DNA from 2 places in the Sporosarcina siberiensis genome. Region 2 is predicted to be linked to the other one. Evidence: riboswitches for the same ligand, from Rfam matches in the RefSeq annotation. Region 2 holds a riboswitch; the other holds the start of a gene.
What was found. Region 2 has a riboswitch for FMN ahead of ribD (bifunctional diaminohydroxyphosphoribosylaminopyrimidine deaminase/5-amino-6-(5-phosphoribosylamino)uracil reductase RibD). Riboswitches for the same ligand answer to the same signal wherever they lie in the genome.
Positions count from the first base shown of each region.

Region 1: linked by a shared signal. The riboswitch ahead of ACFSFY_RS08595 (ECF transporter S component) and the one ahead of ribD (bifunctional diaminohydroxyphosphoribosylaminopyrimidine deaminase/5-amino-6-(5-phosphoribosylamino)uracil reductase RibD) in region 2 are both predicted to bind FMN.

Region 1 covers NZ_JBHUGI010000024.1:127,553-139,289, reverse strand. The annotation lists gene ACFSFY_RS17555 (LysM peptidoglycan-binding domain-containing protein) at 1-238, opposite strand, end outside; gene ACFSFY_RS08610 (RecQ family ATP-dependent DNA helicase) at 310-1,782, opposite strand; gene ACFSFY_RS08605 (YpbB family protein) at 1,769-2,821, opposite strand; gene ACFSFY_RS08600 (4Fe-4S domain-containing protein) at 2,938-3,189, shown strand; gene ACFSFY_RS08595 (ECF transporter S component) at 3,314-3,895, opposite strand; FMN riboswitch at 4,053-4,184, opposite strand; gene ACFSFY_RS08590 (hypothetical protein) at 4,259-5,461, opposite strand; gene ACFSFY_RS08585 (RNA polymerase sigma factor SigX) at 5,462-5,989, opposite strand; gene ACFSFY_RS08580 (ATP-binding protein) at 6,035-7,816, opposite strand; gene ACFSFY_RS08575 (response regulator transcription factor) at 7,809-8,528, opposite strand; gene ccsB (c-type cytochrome biogenesis protein CcsB) at 8,660-9,844, opposite strand; gene resB (cytochrome c biogenesis protein ResB) at 9,844-11,496, opposite strand; gene resA (thiol-disulfide oxidoreductase ResA) at 11,511-11,737, opposite strand, start outside.
Region 2 covers NZ_JBHUGI010000004.1:100,645-112,381, forward strand. The annotation lists gene ACFSFY_RS01855 (SulP family inorganic anion transporter) at 1-701, opposite strand, end outside; gene ACFSFY_RS01860 (SDR family NAD(P)-dependent oxidoreductase) at 884-1,621, shown strand; gene ACFSFY_RS01865 (C40 family peptidase) at 1,998-2,753, opposite strand; FMN riboswitch at 2,921-3,068, shown strand; gene ribD (bifunctional diaminohydroxyphosphoribosylaminopyrimidine deaminase/5-amino-6-(5-phosphoribosylamino)uracil reductase RibD) at 3,124-4,200, shown strand; gene ribE (riboflavin synthase) at 4,344-4,994, shown strand; gene ACFSFY_RS01880 (bifunctional 3,4-dihydroxy-2-butanone-4-phosphate synthase/GTP cyclohydrolase II) at 5,008-6,201, shown strand; gene ribH (6,7-dimethyl-8-ribityllumazine synthase) at 6,214-6,678, shown strand; gene ACFSFY_RS01890 (SCP2 sterol-binding domain-containing protein) at 6,790-7,143, opposite strand; gene brnQ (branched-chain amino acid transport system II carrier protein) at 7,186-8,496, opposite strand; gene ACFSFY_RS01900 (b(o/a)3-type cytochrome-c oxidase subunit 1) at 8,646-10,301, opposite strand; gene ACFSFY_RS01905 (cytochrome c oxidase subunit II) at 10,298-10,804, opposite strand; gene ACFSFY_RS01910 (cytochrome c oxidase subunit 2A) at 10,829-10,975, opposite strand; gene ACFSFY_RS01915 (glucosamine-6-phosphate deaminase) at 11,250-11,737, shown strand, end outside.

The sequences.
Region 1 (11,737 bases), on a different contig from region 2:
ACTCATTCGTTGAACCTTTTTGAGGCTCATAAAAATCAGTTAAAACATAAACCAATATTCCTACAGGAATTAGAGTGAAAAGAGCAAGTATTATATTTATTGTTCTATTTGCTGAACTGTTTTTTGTCTTTCGACCTTTTTGACGTAATTCAGATCGAGATGGAATATTTTTTTCTTCTTCTAAAAATACCGATTGTCTATGTTCTTCAAATTTAGTTTTATAATCATCTTTTTTCATCGTAAGACTCCCCTATCACATCATGCTATTGTTTCCATTATGACGAATATTGTCGGAAAAGTAAATGGACATCAACTATGTTCTCCCAGAAGTAGATGAAGTCGTTCCATCCACTCCATCGGCTTCCTCTGAAAATACTGGTCTTCAGCAGTTAACAACCAATCCAAAGAAGTGATCCCACAGTTCGAGCAGCAATGTGTTGGCCTAGTAATTACTTCTTCATCAAAAAACGACAAAACCTGTTCTCTTATACATATGTTTGAATGAATAATTTGAAGCATTTGTTGCAATTCCTGTTCTTTTTCTAAACTAATTTCTTCTAAGCGAATAATTGTGTTTTCTACAGACAATCGTTCTAAATAGTACTCTAAAACTCGTTGTTTTGTCTCACTTATACCAGCCATTTCACTAGCAACTTCATTTGAAACCCCACTAGTTAATAAGTTGGTGTACTGTTTAATTTCTACTTCTGTTGGGAAATCTTCTTGAACAATAAAGCGTGATTTTCTTTCATCTTCCGGCGAGAACAACAACGTAGCAGCCGATAAATTCCCATCACGCCCCGCTCTTCCTATTTCTTGAATATATCCTGCAATCGTTGACGGGAACTGATCATGAATTATTTGTCGAATATCCCCTTTATGTATACCCATTCCAAAAGCATTTGTAGCACAAATCCACTTCACTTCTCCATTAATAAATTGAGCTTGCACAAAGGCACGATCTACCTGTTCCATACCAGCATGATAGGATGCGATCGACAACCCTTTATCTGCTAAAAAGAGCGCTAGGCTTTCTGCTCGTTTTCTAGAGGATACGTAAATAACTCCCGATCCAGAGCTTTGTTTTACGCGGTCAAGAATCCACTTGGTTTTTTCATTTTGTGATTCCATTTTTATAATAGAAAAAGAAATATTAGGTCGATCAAGCGAATATTTATGCACTACTGAGTCATTCAAATCTAAATAATCTTTTATGTCTTTAATAACTTTATCATTAGCTGTAGCTGTAAGCGCTAGAATTGTCGGTTTGTTAATATGCTTTAAAAATTCCCCAATTCTTAAATAATCCGGTCTAAAATCAAATCCCCATTGTGATATACAATGAGCTTCATCAATTACTAGTAAAGATATAGTTATTTTTTTAAGTTCAGTCATCACATTTTGCTGTAATAACATTTCAGGTGATATAAAGATGAATTTATATACATGCAAACTCTTAACAATTCTATTTTTTTCTTTAAAAGTTAAAAATGAATTTAATGCAACAACCTGTTTTTCACCATTTCGCTTCATTATCGCTACTTGGTCCTCCATAAGTGAAACCAGTGGTGAAATAATTAGCACTATCCCCGAGGACATATATCCCGGCAATTGAAAACAAAGAGATTTCCCATTACCAGTTGGTAAAATGGCAATTGTATCTTTACGTGAAATAACATCCCGTATAACCTCATATTGTCCAGGTCTAAATTCAGTAAATCCAAACCTTTCCTTTAAAACGTTATAGATTTTATTTGTTTCATTTGTTTCATTTATTTCCATCTTCCCCTCCTCCATTCATAGCACCTAATATGAGACGGATTTGAAAATAAGTTAAATGATCAAATTCATTCTTTAACAGACGTAATCTTCTCGTCTGTAAGTAATAAGCCATTTTAATCACTGCTTGAACATCTTCATTTTCGACAAAATCATTCAATGGAAAATTTGAATCATTAATAGACATTTCAGCAAAGTGGTCTTCAATTGTACTCATTTTCAATTTACGAATTTCCGCAATAGCGGTCATAGTCAAGCCACCTTCAAAGTACCTTTTCGTGGTTGCAGCAGAATCCGTCAGATAAGTTGATACTTTTATGTTATACGTCAATTTTCGCAAAAAATGTGCCTCTTGGGACATTTCTAGAGCATCAAGTAATATATGTAGCCCCTCAATAAAATATAGACGGATAGATACAGTATTAAGTTTCAAACTTTCTGAGAGCTGATTCCATGTCCAGCCGGTTACCCCATATCCGCCAAGCCTATGCAGCAGTATTACTTTATGTAAATCAACCATTCTACTTGATTCTATGTAATGCTGAAGTTCTTCCATAATTTCAATAGAAAATGCAGGCTTATTAATCGGTTGTTTATAGAGTATATTTTTCACAAAGGTTTGAACTTCATAATCCTTCTCCGTGGGAATAAATAATTTGGAACCCACTCTGAAATTCGATATTGTTTGAATCGTAAGTGACAATCTAGAAAAAAACGTTACTTCGTTCCCTCTATAATCCCATCCATTAAACTGATAGGTTGGCAGAGTCGATGTAAATCTTTTCCCTTTTTCAGTTACTTTAACAATTAAATTTTCCTCAATGTATAGATAACCTGACTTTATTAAATAATTGACAGCATCATCGTATAAATCTGTTCCCAACTTGGGCCAAATACCAAAAAACGCTTTCAGGTTATAGTATTCAACATCTTGCAGTGTTTGTCCTGATTTTTTTCCGCGAATTAAATGGAGTCCATTATAAATGGTTCTTTCCCCATCCATTCGGCTTATAATTGTTAAAAGAATTGATGATAACTTCATTATATGGACACCACCATTCTAAAAAAGTGTTTTTAGGTTGAAAACTTTTGAAAACATCTTTAGAATAGAACCGTAGACAAATTGTTAGGTACGGAGAAAAGGGGAGAGGTTTTACAATGCCTAAATATACAATCGTTGATCAGGATACATGTATTGCTTGTGGAGCTTGCGGGGCTGCAGCACCTGACATTTACGATTATGACGACGACGGAATCGCTTTCGTTATTCTAGATGATAACATGGGTACTGCCCAAGTTCCAGAAGAACTAACGGAAGACTTTGAGGATGCATTCGACGGTTGTCCGACTGACTCAATAAAAGTAGCAGACGCTCCCTTTGACGGAGATGCGTTAAAATATGAAGACTAACTCTAAATTGCTAGAGTATAATCTTTATCCAAACCTCACAACTTTGTGAGGTTTTTATTTATATGCGATACAGAACTAAAAAAATCACCCCTTAGTCTAAATGACTTCGGGGTGATTCATAGTATTATGAAGCTAATTCTGCTCTTTGTTGAGATATCCATTTTTTCATACTATTAAATAACAACAACGAGATTACCATAAGTATTGTACCTTTAATTAAATTAAACGGTAAGATACCAAGTACAATCATTGTATACATCGCATCACCGGTAACTAATGGCATATTTAAGAAATATGTGTACATCGGTAAAAAGACAACATAATTCAGAAAGCTCATGCCTATAGCCATTGCAAGTGTTCCAATAACTAAACCAGTTGCAAGACCTTTTGTTGTACGGAATTTATTGAAGATGTAATAAATCGGTAGAATAAACAACAATCCCGTTACAAAGTTGGCTATTTCTCCAACTGGAACCCCCGTAGGACTACCAGTAAAAAACCAATGCATAACGTTTTTGATTAATTCTACTCCAATACCGGCAACTGGACCCATTGTCATTACTGCCAATACCGCTGGAATCTCTCCAAAATCAATTTTTAAGAATCCTGGTAATGCGGGTAAAGGGAAGTTAAACTGCATTAATACAGTTCCTATACTCCCTAGTATTGCGACTAAAATCATTCGTCTTAACTTCTTGTTTTTCATTTGTTCCTCTCTCCTTTTGCGATTCACTTCAAAAGAGGAAAGGCTAATCAACTATTTATGCCATCAAAAATATCCCAAAAGCAAATAAGCTCTAGGGAATCGAAAGGCACACTAAATAAGAATCCTTTTTGTGGACAACACAAATAGAAGACAGCACCTTCACCTTCTCCCATCCAGACTTTACTGTCGGCTCTGGAATCTCACCAGAATCAGCTGTTAAGCTCGCGGGCTCGGAAACTAAGTTTCCATTACCGCCGGTCGGGAATTGCACCCTGCCCCGAAGATGAATCAATATTATGTTACTACTTTATCATACATCAAAAAAAGCACTTTGTAAACTAATCAGTTTACAAAGCGCTTTTATCATTTTAATAGAAACTCCATTGGATTTGGCCCTATTGGCATTGGTAACGGTTGTGTAAAGTCAAATCTTTGCCACTCCACTTGACTTATGTTTTCAAATTGGAGTTGCGTATCAAAACTTGCAGCTGTCAGGAGCATGCCTTCTATCATTCGAAGAGCTTCTGTAGGAAGCATTAGATTTAAATCTAAAGTCTCAGCAAATTTTACTCGAGCCAAATTCTTATCTATTGTTACACTAAAATCGATATTATCGGGAATCAAAGGCAAAAAAATATCATTCGGCTTTACTTTCATTTCCTGTAAGGCTTTATCCAGCGAATCATATGATTTATAGAAGTTTGAAGATAGAAATTCCAATCCATTACTTTGAATAAACAAGTAGTAGTTTGTATTGTTTTTTCCACTCTTCAATTCGAGTGGTTTGCTCGGTTCACCCGCTTGATCAAACTCATGAATTGAACCATCTTCATTTTCAAAACGGATGTGTTTAAATCCATAAAATGTATCTTGTAGGGAGTGAATGTATACAGCTATGGACCCGGACCCCATATCATAATTATGTCCTGTAGGTAGTACATGCGTAATCATTTCTCCTTCGACTGAAAGCGATCCTTTATACGGATGATAATCAGAGAAGCCAAAAGCCTCTTCATCAATTTGGTCAGCATATTTTTTATATAAGTCCAAACTTGTTGGTTGAACTTCTCCAAAGTCTTCTCGAATTTTTTCAGCCGGGATTATAAAAGTGACAGGAACACTCTCAGCGGCATCGCCCGCAAGACCTAAATGAAAAACAGTATCTCCGGCAATGTCATTTTCGTAAACAGCAAATGATTCAAACATATTTTCCTCGACTGAAGTTTTTGCTGCCGAATCATCAGAGAAAAAATCCATTTTACTGTCTTCACTTGCTTCATTTTCTTCAATACTTCTGCTTTCCATTTGTTTATCTGATGAATTATTTGTCAGTGCCACGTCGTTTTTCTTAAACATAGATGGTATTAGTAAACTTAACACGACCAGCGCAGCAGCTGCAACAACTGCAGGTACCCATCTCTTCCGTTTAGTAAGAACAGGGGATTTTAAGCGTTCATCTTTCTTTAAACGCATTAAAACTTCCTTTTCCGAACGGTTGTCAGTAATATTCGGCATATCACTAAGGAGTTGTTCAATGCTTTTATCATCCCACTTATTTTCCGTCATTTAGTTTCCCCCTTCTACAGGAAGAGCACTCATTTTTCTTTGTAATACTTTGATTGCCCTATGCTGTGTTGTTTTCACTTTACCTTCTGTCCAACCAAGCACTTCGGCAGTTTCAGCTATTGATAAATCATTGAAATAACGCATAATAACGACTACTTTCTGATCCCCGGTACACGTATCCAATTGGTGTAACAGTTCTTTCATTTCCTCATTTAAAACAGCCGATTCATCTGGTAAAATCCCCGATGAAACGAGCTCACTCTTTTCCCAATCGAATTTATCCAATGAATGTTTTCTGCGAACGGAGTTTTTCCTAAAATGATCTATTGCAACATTTTTTGCAATAGAAAAAAGCCACGTCTTCTCAGAACTCTTCCCTTCAAAGCCGCTATATGCCCGCATTACTCTCACGTAAACTTCATGTGAGAGATCCTCAGCTATGTCCCTGTCTCTTGTCAAATAGATAAGAAACCTGAACACATCAGAATGATACTGTTCATATAGTCGATGGAAAACGGAGTCATCCATTCAATCCCCCCGTTCATATTAGTAGTCGTTTCAAACAAATAAAAGTTACATTTTTTTTAATGGTAATGCACATTTAAAAACAGTCCCCGAATGAATACCCCTTTTAGCAGAAATCATGCCGCCATGTGAATCAATAATATTTTTGGCGATGGCAAGGCCAAGACCTGTACCACCTTTTCCACTTGTTCGAGCTTTATCAGCTTTATAAAATCTTTCGAAAATAAAAGGCAAATCTTCTTCAGGAATACCATAACCTGTGTCAGTTACTATAATTTCGCAAGTATCTGTGTATATTTCGACAGAGAGACTAACATTCCCTCCACTTGGAGTATGACGAATCGCATTATCAATCAGATTTGTAAATACTTGTTCGAGCCGATCTTCATCTGCATCTAACAAAGGATCGATATCTTTCAATGAATTAAAAACCAGTTCAACTTCCGCATCCTTGGCAGTTTGCATGAATTTATTTACTACACGTTCCAAAAACGGAGTCACATTAAATACATTTTTATGCAGAATCATATGGCCGGATTCCATTCGAGCTAAATCCAATAGATCTGTTACTAAACGCCCCATTCTTTTAGATTCTTCATGAATGATTTGCACCATTTCATTGCGTTCTTCATCACTTGAAGTAACGCCGTCTAAAATAGCTTCACTATACCCCTGGAGCATCGATATAGGCGTTCTTAGCTCATGCGATACATTAGCTATAAAATCAGTCCTAAGCTTGTCAAGCTGATGCTGCGCAGTCATATCTCGAAGCACCGCAACAGCACCACGTATACTGTTACCGCTATAAAGTGGACTTATCGAGATGGTGTAAAATTGTCCACCAAGTTCAAGTTCGTCCTCAACTTCCTCTGAAAAGGATAGGACATGCTCCAACATATGAAATATTTCTGGCGGTATAGTTTTATCTGTCGCATTATTTTTAAAGTACCAGTTTTGTAATAATCTTTCGGCTTGAGGATTGCTTAGTAAAATCGTATAATCTCTGTTAAAAGTGATTACCGCATCCGTCATTGAAGTTAGAATACTTTCTAGTTGTTCTTTTTCCTGATTTATTAATTCAACATGATATTTTAGTTGCCTTCCCATTTGATTGAATGCCGTAGCAAGTTGTCCGATTTCATCATTTTGTAATGAGGGCAATGTCGTATCGAAATTCCCCTTGGACAGTTCAAATGCTGCTTGACGCATACCTCTAAGTGGAGAAGTAATTCGAGTTGAGAGGAAGAAGGCAAAAATAGTTGTTAGAATAAAAGCAATAAAAGCTGAAAGGATTACGATGGTTGTCGTTCTTTTAGTAGTATTATGTATTGCTTCAAGACTTTGGTATATAAACACAGTTCCTTTGGTTACATTTTCTGAAATAAATGGATCCGCAAGAACAATGTATTTTTCCATAACATTTTGTTCAACACTAGACGGTAAAATCATTTCTTTAAACACTGGTTTCCCGGTAGTAGCAACCTTTTTAAATGCAGGTTCAGAAAGAATCTTTTGTTCAATTCTTTCTTTATTTAAACCTTTTTGAAAAGCATATGTAACTTCATTATTTTCGTTTAAAATGATAGCATTCGTTTCTTCATCCAAAATATCTTGAACGATCGGGATAAGTCTAGATGCTTCATCTTCATGCTGCCATACAATTTTCGCAATCGTGTAAGCTTCTCTTTCCAAAGAATTTTCCGCTTGTTCTGTATGAAAATTATCTAGAAACTCTAAAAGCAGCGCAGTAACAATAAATAAAATAAAAGTAACGAGAAGCAGTATGGTTGCCCATAGCTTCCCGACGATTGAGTTCCATATTCTATTCATTGTGGGCCTCGAATTTGTATCCGACACCCCAAACTGTAACGATCATTTTAGCCGCGCTTTCGGAAACTCTGTTCAGCTTTTCACGAAGTCTTTTAACGTGCGTGTCAACAGTTCGTAGGTCTCCAAAAAACTCATAATGCCATACTTCTTTTAATAGTTGTTCTCGATCGAATACCTTATCTGGTGACCTTGCAAGAAAATACAATAACTCGTATTCTTTTGGTGTTAAGTTCACCTCTTGGCCTTCAGCCGTTACTCGGTGAGCATCGTGATCAATTGTTAACTGAGGAAAGACAACTAAATCTTTTGAAGCAGAAGTAGATGCCACACCCGGGAAAGTTACGGATCTTCGCAAAATTGCTTTAACCCTCAAAACAACTTCCCTAGGACTAAACGGCTTAACTATGTAATCATCCGCACCTGATTCTAAGCCCGTAATACGGTCAGATTCTTCTCCTTTTGCAGTCAACATAATAACCGGCGTCATTTGTTTTTGCTCTCTTAATTCAATTAAAACTTCAAGCCCATCTTTTTCAGGCATCATTTGATCGAGTAAAATACAATCATAGTTATTCGCAAGAGCCATCTCGAGCGCCTGGGCACCATCTTCAGCCTCTTCAACTTCATAACCTTCACGTGTTAGGTACATATTTAATAGACGACGGATTCTATCCTCATCATCAACAATTAGTAAAGTAACTTTTTCATCCATGTATAACTTCTCCCTTCAATCACATCTAATTACCATTGTACAATCGCTACGCTAAAATGGAAATAAAAAGACTGTACGGAAAGTGAAGCATTTCCGTACAGCCCTAAAGAACACTGCTTATACAGCCGCTTTTAAGCGTATGAGTGTAATCCAGCAAGAATTAAGTTTACGACAATTAAGTTAAACATAATTATGACGAATCCAATAACCGCGAGCCATGCAGATTTCTTACCTTCCCAACCTTTGGAGAGTCGCAAATGTAGAAATGCTGCATAAAAGAGCCAAGTAATAAGAGCCCATACTTCTTTTGGATCCCATCCCCAGAATCTTGACCACGCCTCGTGTGCCCATATCATGGCAAATATAAGCGCGCCAAGTGTAAACACTGGGAAACCAATTAGAACCGAGCGATAGACGATTTCGTCCATTAACTGGGAGTTCGCTTTCCGAGCAAGAGGCTGGAATAATGCAGCAATTGGTTTACGAATAATAAGTCGCATCAACAGGTACAATACGATTCCCGTCATTACTGACCAAACCAATGTCGTTAATGTTTTAGCATTAACAATTGCAGGCATTTCGACAAGAGGCGTCATTCTATCGGGCGTTTGTGCAACATATTCATTTAAACCAAATAACGGTGGGTAATGATAAATCATTTTCTGTGTTTGCTCATCTTTATTGACATAAGTAAACTCAGCTTCGTAACCTGCAACGGAAAATGCAGTGGATGATAAAATGAAACCCAGTGTTAAGACGAGTACGAACATAACAGATTCCAACCAAAAACTAGATTTCGACTTCTTAGTCATATCCACATTTTTAAGTAAGAATACAAGTCCCGCTACAGCACCAATTGCAAAAATTGCTTGACCGAGTGCTGCAGTACTTACGTGCACCCATAACCAATAACTATTAAGTGCTGGTATAAGTGGTGTTATTTCAGTAGGAAACATGCTTGCATAGCCAATAATTATTATTGCGATTGGTAGTGCAAACAAACCTAGAGAAGGCGTTTTATACATCCAGAACAACATTATAAATGATCCGACTAACATCATTGCAAACGCAGTTGTAAACTCGAACATATTACTTAATGGGGCATGTCCAGAAGCGCCCCAACGCGTAAAGAAGTAACCCAAATGTGTTAGGAAACCAATAGTGGTAATTGTAATACCAATATTTCCCCATTTATTATTGTTATATGTTTCTTTGGACTTGGCACCTTTCACCGCACCCCCAAAAAAGAGTGTTGCGACTAAATATGAAAAGAATGAAATAAGTAGTAAATTAGAACTCCACGATGCTAAATCCATTATTTAAAATCTCCTTCCTGATCATCCAATTGGGAATCGGAGTCTTCTCTATCTTCATAAATTGGTAAGTTGGCATAGTCTTTTACAATATCAATTTCTTTTTTCAAATAAAACCAGTTTTTATTTGTATGAGCTGCGATAAGCATTTCATCATCTTCACCTTTTTGAACCCAAATTCGTCTGTGATTCCAATAAGCTCCTTGTGTAACACCAATCATAAAGATAATGCCTCCAAGGATTAGAATATACAATGTTTTATCTTTACGAATTGTAAGTCCTGAAATATCACGCGTTTCTGCACTTACAAAGTTCACTTTGTACTCATTCACTTCTGTTTCCAGCGTTTGACGAATTGCAACAAAACTCATTTCCCCATCCGTTTTAGCGGGTGTAGTCATTTTGAAAATAAATGCTGGGTTATTTGGTATTGGCGATTTCGAAACAGGTACCCCATCTTCTACACCATTATAATCAGGAAAGTAGTTTTTTAGTTCAACGGTTGCACCATTACCTAGATCGTAGATACGTTCAGGTGTAACAAGATCAACTGTAAACTCTCCAAGTGATTTCTCAGTTGCCTTTTCAGTAAGTTGGAAAGTCATCGCTGATAACTCATCTAAACGATAGTCCATTTGAAAAACAGAATAACCATCAAACGTCAATGGTTTGTTCACAATAATGGAATAGTCTTTTTGAAACTCCAGGTTCTCCGATTGCCCAGGCAAACCGTCTGTTTCTTTCTTATATAAACTAACATCCGTTTGATAATTTTTGGCAATCATTCCAACACGATCAAGTGCTGTTTCAAAAACTTGTCCAGAATCTTCTTTCGTATAATTCTCTATGATGAATTTATTATTCTTTAAATAATAACCTGGAGCACCTGGAATCGAACGTGTTTCACCTTCTCGAAGCCACATCGTTTCATCTACATAAAACCCAGGAATACCATGCAATAATATACCGAAAAAGAATATAATAAGACCCGTGTGATTTACGTAAGGGCCCCATCTTGCAAAACGATTTTTCTCTGCAAGTATCGCTCCATCTTCTACTTTTACTTTATATTTCAATTCTTTTAATTTGTTCTCTGCTTTTTCGAATGAATCATCTACATCAGAAACTTTTCCCACACCATATACACGTTGACGTTTCATAAATGAAGGATGTCTTTTCGTCTTTTGTAGTTTTAGTGATTTATAAAGTGGAATGACTCGATCTATACTAGCGATAATGATTGAAGTACAAAGCATTCCTATTAATATTTTGAACCACCAGCTTGAATACATATCATAAAAACCAAGTTTATAATAAAGAGTACCAGCAAAGCCATAAAGCCTTTCATAATAAGCTAAGTACTCCGCATCTGTTGATGCAGCTACATACATTTTCTGAGGGAACATTGTTCCGATTGCCGATGTTGCGAGTACTGCAACAATGATGCTTATCCCTATTTTGACGCTTGAAAAGAAGTTCCATATACGATCAATAATCGATTTATTGTATGTTTGAGATCTTCTCGCAGAACCTTCATACCTCATATCGACGAGCGTACTTTCTTTTGCTGCCTCAGTTTGTGGCCGACCACATTTCTCACAAAGCACTGTACCAAAAGGATTAGTATGCCCGCATTGGCATTTAATTTCGCTCATTTCAAATGTGCTCCTTACTCGGGTTGAATGCTTTCCATATAGCCACGAATTTCAGCTTCCGACATTTCCCGTATTATAATCTTTTCGATTTTCCCATCCTTATTGATAATAAATGTAGTAGGTAAAGGCTTTATAGTATAAGCTTCCTTCACACTTTCATCTTTATCAATAGCAATAGGAAACGTTAATCCATAATCATCTCTAAAGGTTTCAACTTGTAAATCAGAGCCTTTAATATTTA
Region 2 (11,737 bases):
GGAATTTTGAATGGCGGAAACGAATTAGGTATCCCACCAAATGCTGTGCCAATCGTTTCCAATTTTCCAGGGAATACAAGCACTGAAACAATTGTAGGTATTAAAAGCGCAACGAGCAGTATAGGAATTCGTGGTGCAATCTTTGGAAGAAATATAATAACGGCCAAACCAATAAGGGCGATTGCAATACTGTAAAAGTTTATTGTATGAAATTGTTGTGTGAGGCCAATCATGTTTTCATGAAAAAATTCATTTTGCTTAGTTCCGGTCAAACCAAGAAAGTTCCCCAATTGACCTGTAAAAATAATAACTGCAATCCCAGTTGTAAAACCAATGGTTACAGACCTGGGAACAAAATGTATTAAACTACTAATACCTGCAAGACTCATAATAATGAGAAAAACACCTGCAAGAAATCCTGCGATTAATAAATCTTCATATCCGTATTGTAAAACGATAGCCAGTAGTATTGGGATAAAGGCTCCGGTAGGACCGGCAATTTGGAAACGTGATCCTCCAAACAGTGCTACCAGTAAGCCAGCAACTATAGTTGAATAAAGTCCATATTCCGGCTTGACTCCAGACGCAATCGCAAAAGCCATCCCCAGAGGAATGGCTACAATACCGACAGTGATACCTGCGATTAGATCCTTTTGGAATCCAGCAGCATTATAATTAAGATATCGGTTGTCCTTGAACATACAATTTTCACTCCGCTCAAGATATATATAGATTTTTTGTAACTTCCTACCTATAGTATATCAATAAAGTGATAAATCTACAAGATGATATAAGTTTAGGATGTAATACAAATGGTTTGCATTAAGTAGTAAACGGGTATACTATTTAGACGTCAAAGTATATTTATGAAGGAGAGTTTTATATGAAAAAGTTTCAAGATCAAGTAGCATTTGTTACAGGTGGAGCATCTGGAATGGGAGAATTAATGGTTGAAATGTTTGCAGCACAAGGTGCAAAGGTTATCGCAGCAGACATTAACGAAGCAGCACTTGAAGAAAAGTGGGGCAAAAATGAACAAGTATCCATCGTAAAACTAAATGTTACATCAGATGAAGACTGGCAAGCAGCGGTAGAAAAAACAATCACTGAGCTCGGAAAAATTGATATATTAGTAAATAACGCAGGAATTTCCACTGAAAAAGGAATTAATGATATTACAATAGAAGATTGGCGCAGACTTTCAGACATCAACAGTTTTGGACCTTTCCTTGGAATGAAGCACGTTTCACCACATATGGAAAAAGTGAAAAAGGGTTCAATTGTTAACATTTCCTCATACACAGCATTAATTGGAATGGGTCTTAATCCTTACTCAGCATCTAAAGGTGCCGTTCGTGCAATTTCACGTGCAGCCGCAGCAGATTTCGGGAAACATGGAATTCGTGTAAACACAGTTTTCCCTGGAATTATCGAAACACCTATGACAAAAGGTCTGGAGTCTTCAAAAGACGTGGTTGCGGGTCTTATTAAAATGACACCACTCCAGCGTCTTGGACAACCTGTTGACGTTGTCAATGCAGTATTGTTCTTAGCTTCTGATGAAGCTTCATACATCACAGGCGCAGAGCTTGTAATCGACGGTGGCTACTCAGCACGTTAATAAAAGACTGGTATTAAAAAAACAGGAAGTTGTGGATCAATCCACAACTTCCTGTTTTTTTAAATTTTCTGGTCCAAAAACCCCGTTTCTTTCCTAAGGTATAATAATTTTGCACGACTAGTTTTCTAAATAGAATCTTACTTGTTTTCTATTTTCACCTAACTTATATTTACCAGGCTTTATAGCTGATTGGAGTGCAGAGGCAGTCTAAGTACGCGACGTCCTGTCGCAACGACTGCATAATCAACATCCTGTTGACCACGGCTCAAACACTCCGATGTGGCTTACCGCCCGGCCCTAAGAAGAATGGTTTATATTCTTCGCTAGTGGAACGCGTCCGCTCGGAACGGAAAACAGTGGTTAGTGGCAGGTTCTCTTATTTTAGAAAACTATTGAGACGTTTGGATTCTGTAAATTTATCTTTCCAATAACCCGATTTAATAGAAGATATTTCAACTTTTTTTGAACCGGCATGAATGAATTGTCCATCGCCAATATAAATACCGGCATGTGAAATGCCACTGCGATATGTATTTTCAAAAAAGAGTAAATCACCAGGTACGGGTTCTTCGACATTGATAGAATTAGCATGCAATGCAATCGTATCGAATCGCTTAACGTCAAGTCCCGCTTCTTTATAAACATAATAGATGAAACCGCTGCAATCAAAACCGTCTGCAGTCACACCAGCCCATTTGTAAGGTGTATCTAATAGGGCATGAGACAACTCAATAACCTTGTCGAAAGTGTCCTGAGATGATCCGGAAAGAGGCTTTGTCGGTGTAGTGAAAATATTTGCTACTGGCTTAGAAAATACTTTTTCAGGAGCGGGTAGTGTCACCTTTTTCCCTGCTTGAAAAGCCGTAATAGAACTTTTTACTGGAATTTGAACTTTCGGCGTAGTAGATGTTTGCATAGAAATATTCAGTTTCTGATCCAAACGAATGGTATCGGAAACGAGGGCATTCGCATTCTTTAATTCATCCACCGTTACATTATACTTTGTAGCAATTTTCCACAGCGTATCGCCTAATTGGACAGTGTGAAACTCAGTGTTTGCCTTTGCAGGTCCAACTATGAGAAATGCTGTCAAAGAAATTGTTAAAGCGAATGAAATAATAAGCTTATTCATCTATTTTCCCCTTTCTTCAACAAATGATTCTATGTATATAGTAGCATTTTAAGAGCATCGTTACAATATTCAAAAAATAATTTCTTTTATGAAGTATTTCGTCGGTTCGTAAAATGATTTTTGATATGTTCCAAGTAATGTGGTAACTTTAAATCGGTATGTATAAACAAACTCTTCGGGGCAAGGTGAAATTCCTTACCGACGGTGATCGAGCAATGGCTCGTTAGTCCGTGACCCGGCCTTCCTTTTTGGAAGACGGTGGAGCTAGTGTAAATCTAGCACCGACAGTTAAAGTCTGGATGGGAGAAGTTGTTTGGTTATTCATGCTATGTTCGTAGGCTCTGCCCTCTACCTGAAAGGGGGAATCGTTATGGAACCTAAAATTTATATGAAACTTGCTCTTGAACTGGCACGCAGTGCTGAAGGACAAACGTCGCCGAATCCACTAGTCGGAGCAGTTTGTGTGAGAGATAACGAAATCATTGGAACGGGTGCCCATTTAAAAGCCGGGTCACCTCATGCTGAAGTTCATGCACTAATGATGGCAGGCTCGAAATCTGTAGGTGCAGATCTCTATGTGACACTCGAACCATGTGCCCATAGCGGGAAAACACCGCCGTGTACAGATATTATAATTTCGAGTGGCATTCGCCGTGTTTTCGTTGCGTCTATTGATCCGTTTCCTGCTGTAAATGGAAAAGGAATCAAGCTTCTTAAAGCTGCCGGTATTGAAGTGATTACCGGTATTTTACAAGCCGAGGCAGAGCAGTTAAATCGAGCATTTTTTCATTTTATTCACTACGGGAAACCATACGTCACCTTGAAAGCAGCCGCAACACTAGACGGTCGGCTTTCAACGCGAACTGGGGACAGCAAATGGATTACTTCGGAAGCTGCAAGAACCGATGTCCATCACCTCCGCCATATCCATGACGCAATTTTGGTCGGCGTACAAACCGTACTTCATGATAATCCTTTCCTCACCACCCGTTTGCCCCATGGTGGAAAGAACCCAAAACGTATTATTTTAGACCGGCATCTAAGGACGCCAAAAACAGCAAATGTCATCACTGATGGTGCTGTAGAAACCATTATTTTTACACACGATTCCGATAATGCGGAAACGGCTTTTTTAGATTTTCCACTCGTAACTGTTGAGTCGATTTCTAATGAAGTGAATTTTTTGGAGGAAGTTTTAGGTCGTCTTGCAAAAAAGGGAATTATGACGTTGTTTGTAGAAGGCGGCAGTCAAATTCATTCGAGTTTTATTGACGCGGGTCTTGCAAATGAACTTTATTTGTACATGGCTCCAAAACTGATTGGTAATGGCAAGCTTCTATTTATAAATAAAGATCGCAACTTCATGTCAGAAAGTGAATCCCTAAACTTTATAGATGTGCGCCAAATCGGTGAAGATATCCGTTTGCATGCGCGCTTTTTAACTTAATTCAGCCGGAAGTCAAACCGAGGCTGAATTAAGTTAAAGCCTCCGGCGGATGTCACAGATTTTTAGGTGAGCTTTTCGAGCCAACTCGAAAAAATCTGGACGCAATTACGCCGAGGCGCAATTGATAGGAGGAATGATTGATCTTGTTCACTGGAATTGTAGAAGAAATTGGAACAGTGACAACGATTCAGCAAGGTTCAAACTCGCTTAGAATATTGTTGCGTTGTGATAAAGTTCTTGAGAATGTTGAAAAAGGCGATAGTATCGCAGTAAATGGTGTTTGTTTAACTGTTTCGGATTATTCAAGGAACCATTTTACGGTTGACGTCATGCCTGAAACTGTGAAAGCAACAACAATGCAATCGCTTCGAACGGGAAGTCGTGTCAATTTGGAGCGTGCAATGCGTGCGAATGGCCGTTTCGGTGGCCACTTTGTGAGTGGACATGTGGACTGTATCGGAGAAATTGTTTCAGTCGGGAAAAAAGAAAATGCAATCTATATGGAAATTGGAATTGCTTCGAATTTTCTAAAGTACTTTATTATGAAAGGCTCGGTTACTGTAGATGGAACTTCTCTAACGGTCTTTGGTGTGACGGATAAAAGTTTCACTATATCGCTAATCCCGGTTACGCAGGATGATTCTATAATCGGTCGAAAACGTATTGGAGACCAAGTGAATGTTGAATGCGATATGCTTGCAAAATATATTGAACGACTAATGGAACCCGATAAAGGGAGTTCATCTGGCAGTTTATCAATGGATAAGCTTGTCGAAAGTGGATTTCTCGACTAAGGAGACGAAGTAGATGTATGCGTCAGTAGAAAAAGCAATTGAAGAATTGAAGAAAGGGAAGGCCATTATCGTTGTGGATGATGAGAATCGTGAAAACGAGGGAGATTTCATTGCACTTGGTAAATACGCAACTCCTGAAATGATCAATTTTATGGCAATTGAAGGACGAGGACTTATTTGTGTACCGATAGATGAGGAGAAATCAAGACTATTGGGGCTTGGGCTTATGACTGAAAACAATAGTGATGTTCACGGTACGGCATTCACGATTAGTATTGATCATGCGGAATGCCATACGGGAATTTCAGCATTTGAACGTTCGGAAACGGTGTTGAAAATGCTCGAGGAAAATGTCAGTCCTTCTGATTTTAGAAGGCCGGGTCACATTTTTCCGTTAATCGCGAAATCTGGTGGCGTTCTGAAGCGGGCTGGCCATACAGAGGCAGCAGTCGACCTGGCTATATTGTCCGGTGCTGAACCTGTCGGAGTCATATGCGAGATTATGAACGCCGATGGCACGATGGCGAGAGGTCCGGAATTAACAGAAATCGCGAACCGTTTGGACTTAGTCATTTTGACAATTCAAGACTTAATTGAGTATCGCAGGAAAAATGAAATTCTTGTTGAACGTGTTGTTGAAGTAGATCTTCCAACAGATTTCGGGCGATTCAATGCAGTTACCTATACTGAAAAGCTTACTGGACGGGAACATATTGCTTTAGTAAAAGGAGATATTGAGTCTTCAGAGAATATTCTTGTTCGAGTGCATTCAGAATGTTTAACGGGGGATGTATTCGGTTCACATCGATGTGATTGCGGTCCACAGCTTCAAGCAGCACTTGCGCAAATTGAAGAAGCGGGTAAAGGGGTCCTATTGTATATGCGTCAGGAAGGGCGAGGCATTGGCCTTGTTAATAAAATGAAAGCATACAAATTGCAACAAGAAGGATACGACACCGTTGAAGCGAATGAGAAATTAGGATTTCCAGACGATTTAAGAGAATACGGAATCGGCGCGCAAATTTTACAAGATTTAGGTTTAACATCAATCCATCTTCTGACAAACAATCCGCGAAAAGTAGCTGGACTTGCGGGATATGGACTTGAAATAACCGAACGAATTCGAATTGAAATGCCGGTGAAAGTTGAGAATAAGAGTTATATGGAAACGAAGAAAAATAAGCTTGGGCATTTATTGCATAGTTGAGGGGGAATTTAGATGGGTAACGTGTATGAAGGACATTTAGTAGGAACGGATTTGAAAATAGGAATTGTAGTTTCTAGATTTAATGAATTTATTACAGGGAAATTATTAAGTGGTGCTGAGGATGCGCTACGTCGCCACGGTGTAGATAATAATAATGTAGACATCGCTTGGGTACCGGGTGCATACGAAATCCCACTTGTAGCTAAGAAAATGGCCTCATCTAAAAAATATGATGCAGTCATTACACTTGGTACAGTAATCCGTGGTGCAACACCGCATTTTGACTATGTTTGCAGCGAAGTTGCAAAAGGCGTTTCCGCAATAAATATGTCAGAAGGTATCCCAGTGATTTTCGGCGTATTGACTACAGATACAATCGAACAAGCAATTGAACGTGCAGGTACGAAGGCTGGTAATAAAGGGTGGGATGCTGGAAGTGCTGCAATAGAAATGGCGAATTTATTGAAACAAATCTAATTCGTTCCTACTTCAATGTACTTGGAAATTGTTCTTCGGTTGTATATATACAGTGAATAAGTTTAATTTAAAAACCGCCAATTCATATTCGAATTGGCGGTCTAATTTAATTTAAAACGTATATTTCTTCAATAAACTTTCGAGTTTAAGTGCATGTCCGAGATTACCTTTTACTTTAAGTTTCCCAAGCATATAAGAAGCAGTGGAATTTAAGTTTCCGGCTAATAATTTTTTAAAATCTTTTACGCTCATTGAAAGAGCACAATCAACTTCACCAGGATCGCCGATAAGTGTTTCAGCTTTCCCGTCTGCAATCCTTAATCCGAATAATCCACCGTCATCACCTGACAGGTCAAAAGAATAAGATGTATGGATTTCTTCGATAGGACCGGGTTCTTCGTTCAATTTTGAATTGATTTCATTCCAAATTGCAGTCATTTCCATTTCGTCAAAGTTCAGTGTCATAAAGCTTTCCCCCTAAATAATGAATTAGTATTCATTATAGCATTAGTTTCTTTTTTTAGTAAAAAAGGTGAGTACAAAACCAATGATTCCCCCAACAATAGCTGGAACAATCCATCCTATTCGCTGCTCATAAAAAGGGAGATAGGAAAATAGTGAATCGACTGTTGCAAAATGAATGTCTGCATTTGAAAGGCTGTCAAAAATGCTTACGACCGCCGTTGCAAGGAGTGCTAATGAATACACAATCGGTTTTCGATCGAATAATTTGTCGATAAACGAAAGAAGCATCAAAACGATTGCGAGCGGATAAATCATCATAAGAACGGGGAGCGAAATTGTAATAAGTTTGGCTAATCCAACGTTTGAAATGAGTGCACTAAAGCCCGCTATAATAAACACATATGTCTTATAAGAGTGCTTCGGGAAGACTTCGTTAAAATATTGTGCGCACGCTGAGACAAGTCCGATGGATGTTGTGAGACAAGCAAATATAATCGTAACTGCCAGTATTGCTGTTCCTGAAGATCCGTACAATACCTTCGAAGCGAGAGCGAGTACGGCACCCCCATTACTTTGTAATCCAATTACATCTAAACTCGTAGCTCCGATATAGCCAAGTGAGATATAGACAATGGATAGACCTACAGCAGCAATAAGTCCGGCGATAGTCATGGCCTTCAACACTGGGCCTTTTTTTGTAATCCCTTCATCACGAAGTATATTAATGATGACGATAGCAAAAACAAGTGCTGCTAGAACATCCATCGTTAAATATCCTTCTATAAAACTCCGGAAAAATGGTTGTGTTTCGTAGTCGCCTATTGCTGGACCGATCGTACCCATCGGCGTAAAAATACTCTTTAAAGCTAAAGCTGCAATAACACTAAAGAGTATAGGTGTTAGGATTTTACCGATTCGGTCGACAAGTTTTGCAGGATTCAAAGCAAGAACTATGGTTATAATGAAAAAGAATAGCGTGAAAACAGCCAATATCCATTTGGCGTCCAATAGGTTTTCCGTAAGAAATGGAATAACAGCAATTTCATATGAAACGGTCGCGGTTCTCGGAATACCGAAAAAGGGTCCGATTGTTATATAAAGGATGAGAGTGAAAATAATACCGAACAGGGGATGGACTCTGCTTGCGATTGTTTGCAATCCGCCGCCCGCATTAGCAATAGAAATTACAGCAAGAAGTGGTAAGCCGACCCCTGTAATTAAAAATCCAGCCATAGCAGGAAAAAGGTTTTCCCCTGCCATTTGACCAAGCAGTGGTGGGAAGATAATATTCCCTGCACCGAGGAAAAGTGCGAATAACATAAGTCCGATTACAGCGTTTTTCTGAAGTGACATTAAAGGTACAGCTCCCAGCAAATGATATGTATTATATACTATTTTCATTATACAGTGAAATGAAAATTTCGACAGTTATTCGATGTAAACAAAAAAACTACTCTGCAGTTAGACAAAGAATGTCCTAACACAGAGCAGTTCTAATTCATTTATTTACCAATCGGCCAATCAAATGGCGGGGAACCTGGTGGTGAGTGTTTCATAATATCAATCATTGGAATTGTATATGCGAATAATATAAGCGCAATCGTAATCCCTATCCATAAATACCAATTCTCAAGGAATTTAGGTGTTTTTTCTGCATCTGGCTCTTCTTCAGCAATAGGATATTCCTCTACACCCTTTGGTGCGAAAAATGACAGCTGTATGAAGATGTAAACCATTAGAATAATCCCTACAAAGAGGATCGTTCCTCCGACTGCCTGAGCAATTTGGTAATTAATCCAAGTAGCAACTTGTTCGCCGCCAGCGTATTCTGAGAAACTAGAACGACGGGGCCCACCCAGGAGACCTTGAATATGCATTGAACCGGACATAATAACCATACCAATTGTCCAAATCCATGTTTGAATAAGTCCAAGTTTATTCAACTTAGGAGTTAAACGTCGACTTGTAAGATGTGGCACAAGCCAATACGTTATTCCAAAGAACGTTAGAATAACTGTCGTTGCTGCAGTTAAATGGAAGTGACCTGTGATCCAAATTGTGTTATGAACAAGTGCGTTCATTTGGTGAGATGCGTTAATGATTCCACCTGCACCGCCTGGGATGAATGCAACCATTCCTATAAACGGTGCAAGGAATCGTACATCTTTCCAAGGAAGGTTCTTAATCCAACCGAACAAGCTTGTAAAGCCTTTTCTACGACCTGCTGCTTCGAATGAGCCGAAAATCGAGAAAGCGGTCATTAGAGACGGTATTACAACCATGAATGTAAGAACAACTTGAATGAATTTCCAAGTGGGATCAATTCCTGGCTCTGTAAGTTGGTGATGGAACCCAACAGGAATAGAGAACATGAGTAATAAGATGAAAGCAAGTCGTGCCAATGAATCACTGAATATTTTCCCGCCAACAAATTTCGGGATAATTGCATACCAAGCCATATAGGCAGGGAGCAACCAGAAATAAACAAGTGGGTGACCGAAATACCAGAACAATGTACGACTCAGTAGCACGTTAATTGTTTCTGCATAACCAAGTGACCATGGGATGAATAGAACAAGTACAGATACTGCAACTCCAAGAGATGCAATGACCCACATAATCATATTGATCGTTACCATGAATGCAAGAAGTGGTGATTTTTCACCTTTATGAGCTTTCTTCCATACATACAGCTGACGGAAGTTTACAAATGCCGCAATCCAGCTTCCTACAATTACAAGTGCAAGTCCGATATAGAATGCCGGATGTGCCCGAAGTGGGGCGTAAAATGTGTAAAGTACAGAAGCCTGGCCAACAAGTATCGTAATAGATGCCATAACTGTACCAATGAGCATTACCCAGAATGAAATCCAACCAACCATAATTTGTTTATCCGAAATACCAACTGTTTTTCCTAAAAGAGAAAATTGGAATCCGATAATAAAGAATGTAGTTAGAACTAAACCAAGAATAACTCCGTGAACGGTAAGAATTGTGTAATAATCGATTCCGAATGGCAAAGTATATTTACCAGATCGTACGAACGTCTGCAACAGTCCCATTAAACCACCAATGAACAGTGAGATAAATGTGACATACATAAAGGACATATAGAGTCTAGATTCTTTTTTAGAAAATGAAAATAATTTTGACGTCATTCTTCATACACCTCCACTGTTCCGTACATTAAATGATGTCCGATGCCGCAATACTCGTTACAGACAACCGTAAACTCTCCTACGTTTTTCATAACAGTCTCATAGCGACTAATATGTCCGGGTTCAACCATCATATTGACGTTTGTTCCTGCAACTTGAAAACCGTGAACGACATCTTTAGAAGTGATTTGATAAAGAACCGTAGAACCTTTTGGTACACGAATGCGTTCTACTTGCTTGCCGTCTGCGTCTTTTCCGAAATCATACATGAATGCCGAAGCAACCATATTGACGATGAATTTTCCATCTTCTACTTCAGTTAAACCGAGATTTTCCGGTTGAAATGCTTCATGAGCTTCAACGTTCTGTGGATCGATTGTCTCGATATGACTTTGTGGATGTGTGCCTTTCCAAAAAGCTGCAAACCCTATAATTAATAAAAATAATACCAGTGAAGCTGAACCTAACGTCAACCAAATTTTTTCATACTTATGCAAATTCAAAGTTATTCCTCCAATCCAATTGATTTATCTTGATAGAAACAATACGTACGAACCAAACCATGCGATGAGGATGAACACACCCAATAACATAACTGCTATAAAAGTACCTTTAAAGCTGACTGATGTATCATGCTTATCGGGTTGATTTGTGTTTTGTTTTTTAGTCCCCATATGATCACTTCCTTTCAGTGGCTGTGAATGCCTGTTACCTTAAGCATAAACAAAAGATATACTAAAGGAATAAGGGAAAACCCTATGTCGTTCATATCTAGTGATAAGTTCACAAGTTCTTCACAAAGTATTGCTAGGTTAGACAAAAATAATGATAATTCAGTTCTAAGGTTTTTATTTGGTCAGTAAGAAATTTAAGTCTAATAGTTGACCCTATGGATGTTAGAAACTACAATAAAATTAAGATTAAATCTATTGAAAGTCGGTTGATAAGATGAATACGATTAAGTTACTGAAAGTAAAGAGTGCCGATGAAGGTGCTGAAAAAGTACTTGAAATTATCAAAGATGAACTAGAGCACAACCAACTTCATGTATTGGGACTTGCAACTGGAAGTACAATGATTCCTATTTATAATAAATGGACGGAATCAGATCTTGACTTTCAAAATGTTGTAACGTTTAACTTGGATGAATATGTAGGTGTTCCTGCTTCGAGCCCAAATAGCTATGCCTTTTTTATGGAAGATCATCTTTTTAGTAAAAAGAAGTTTAAGAAAACACATATTCTTAATGGTGTGGCAGAAGATTTGGAGGATGAATGTGCACGTTATGAATCCCTTCTACAAAAGAATCCACTGGATATTCAATTGCTAGGGGTAGGGGAGAATGGACATATTGCATTCAATGAACCCGGCACAGCTTTTGAATCAGTAACCCATGTAGCGAAGCTAACGGATTCTACATTGAATGTTAACAGCCA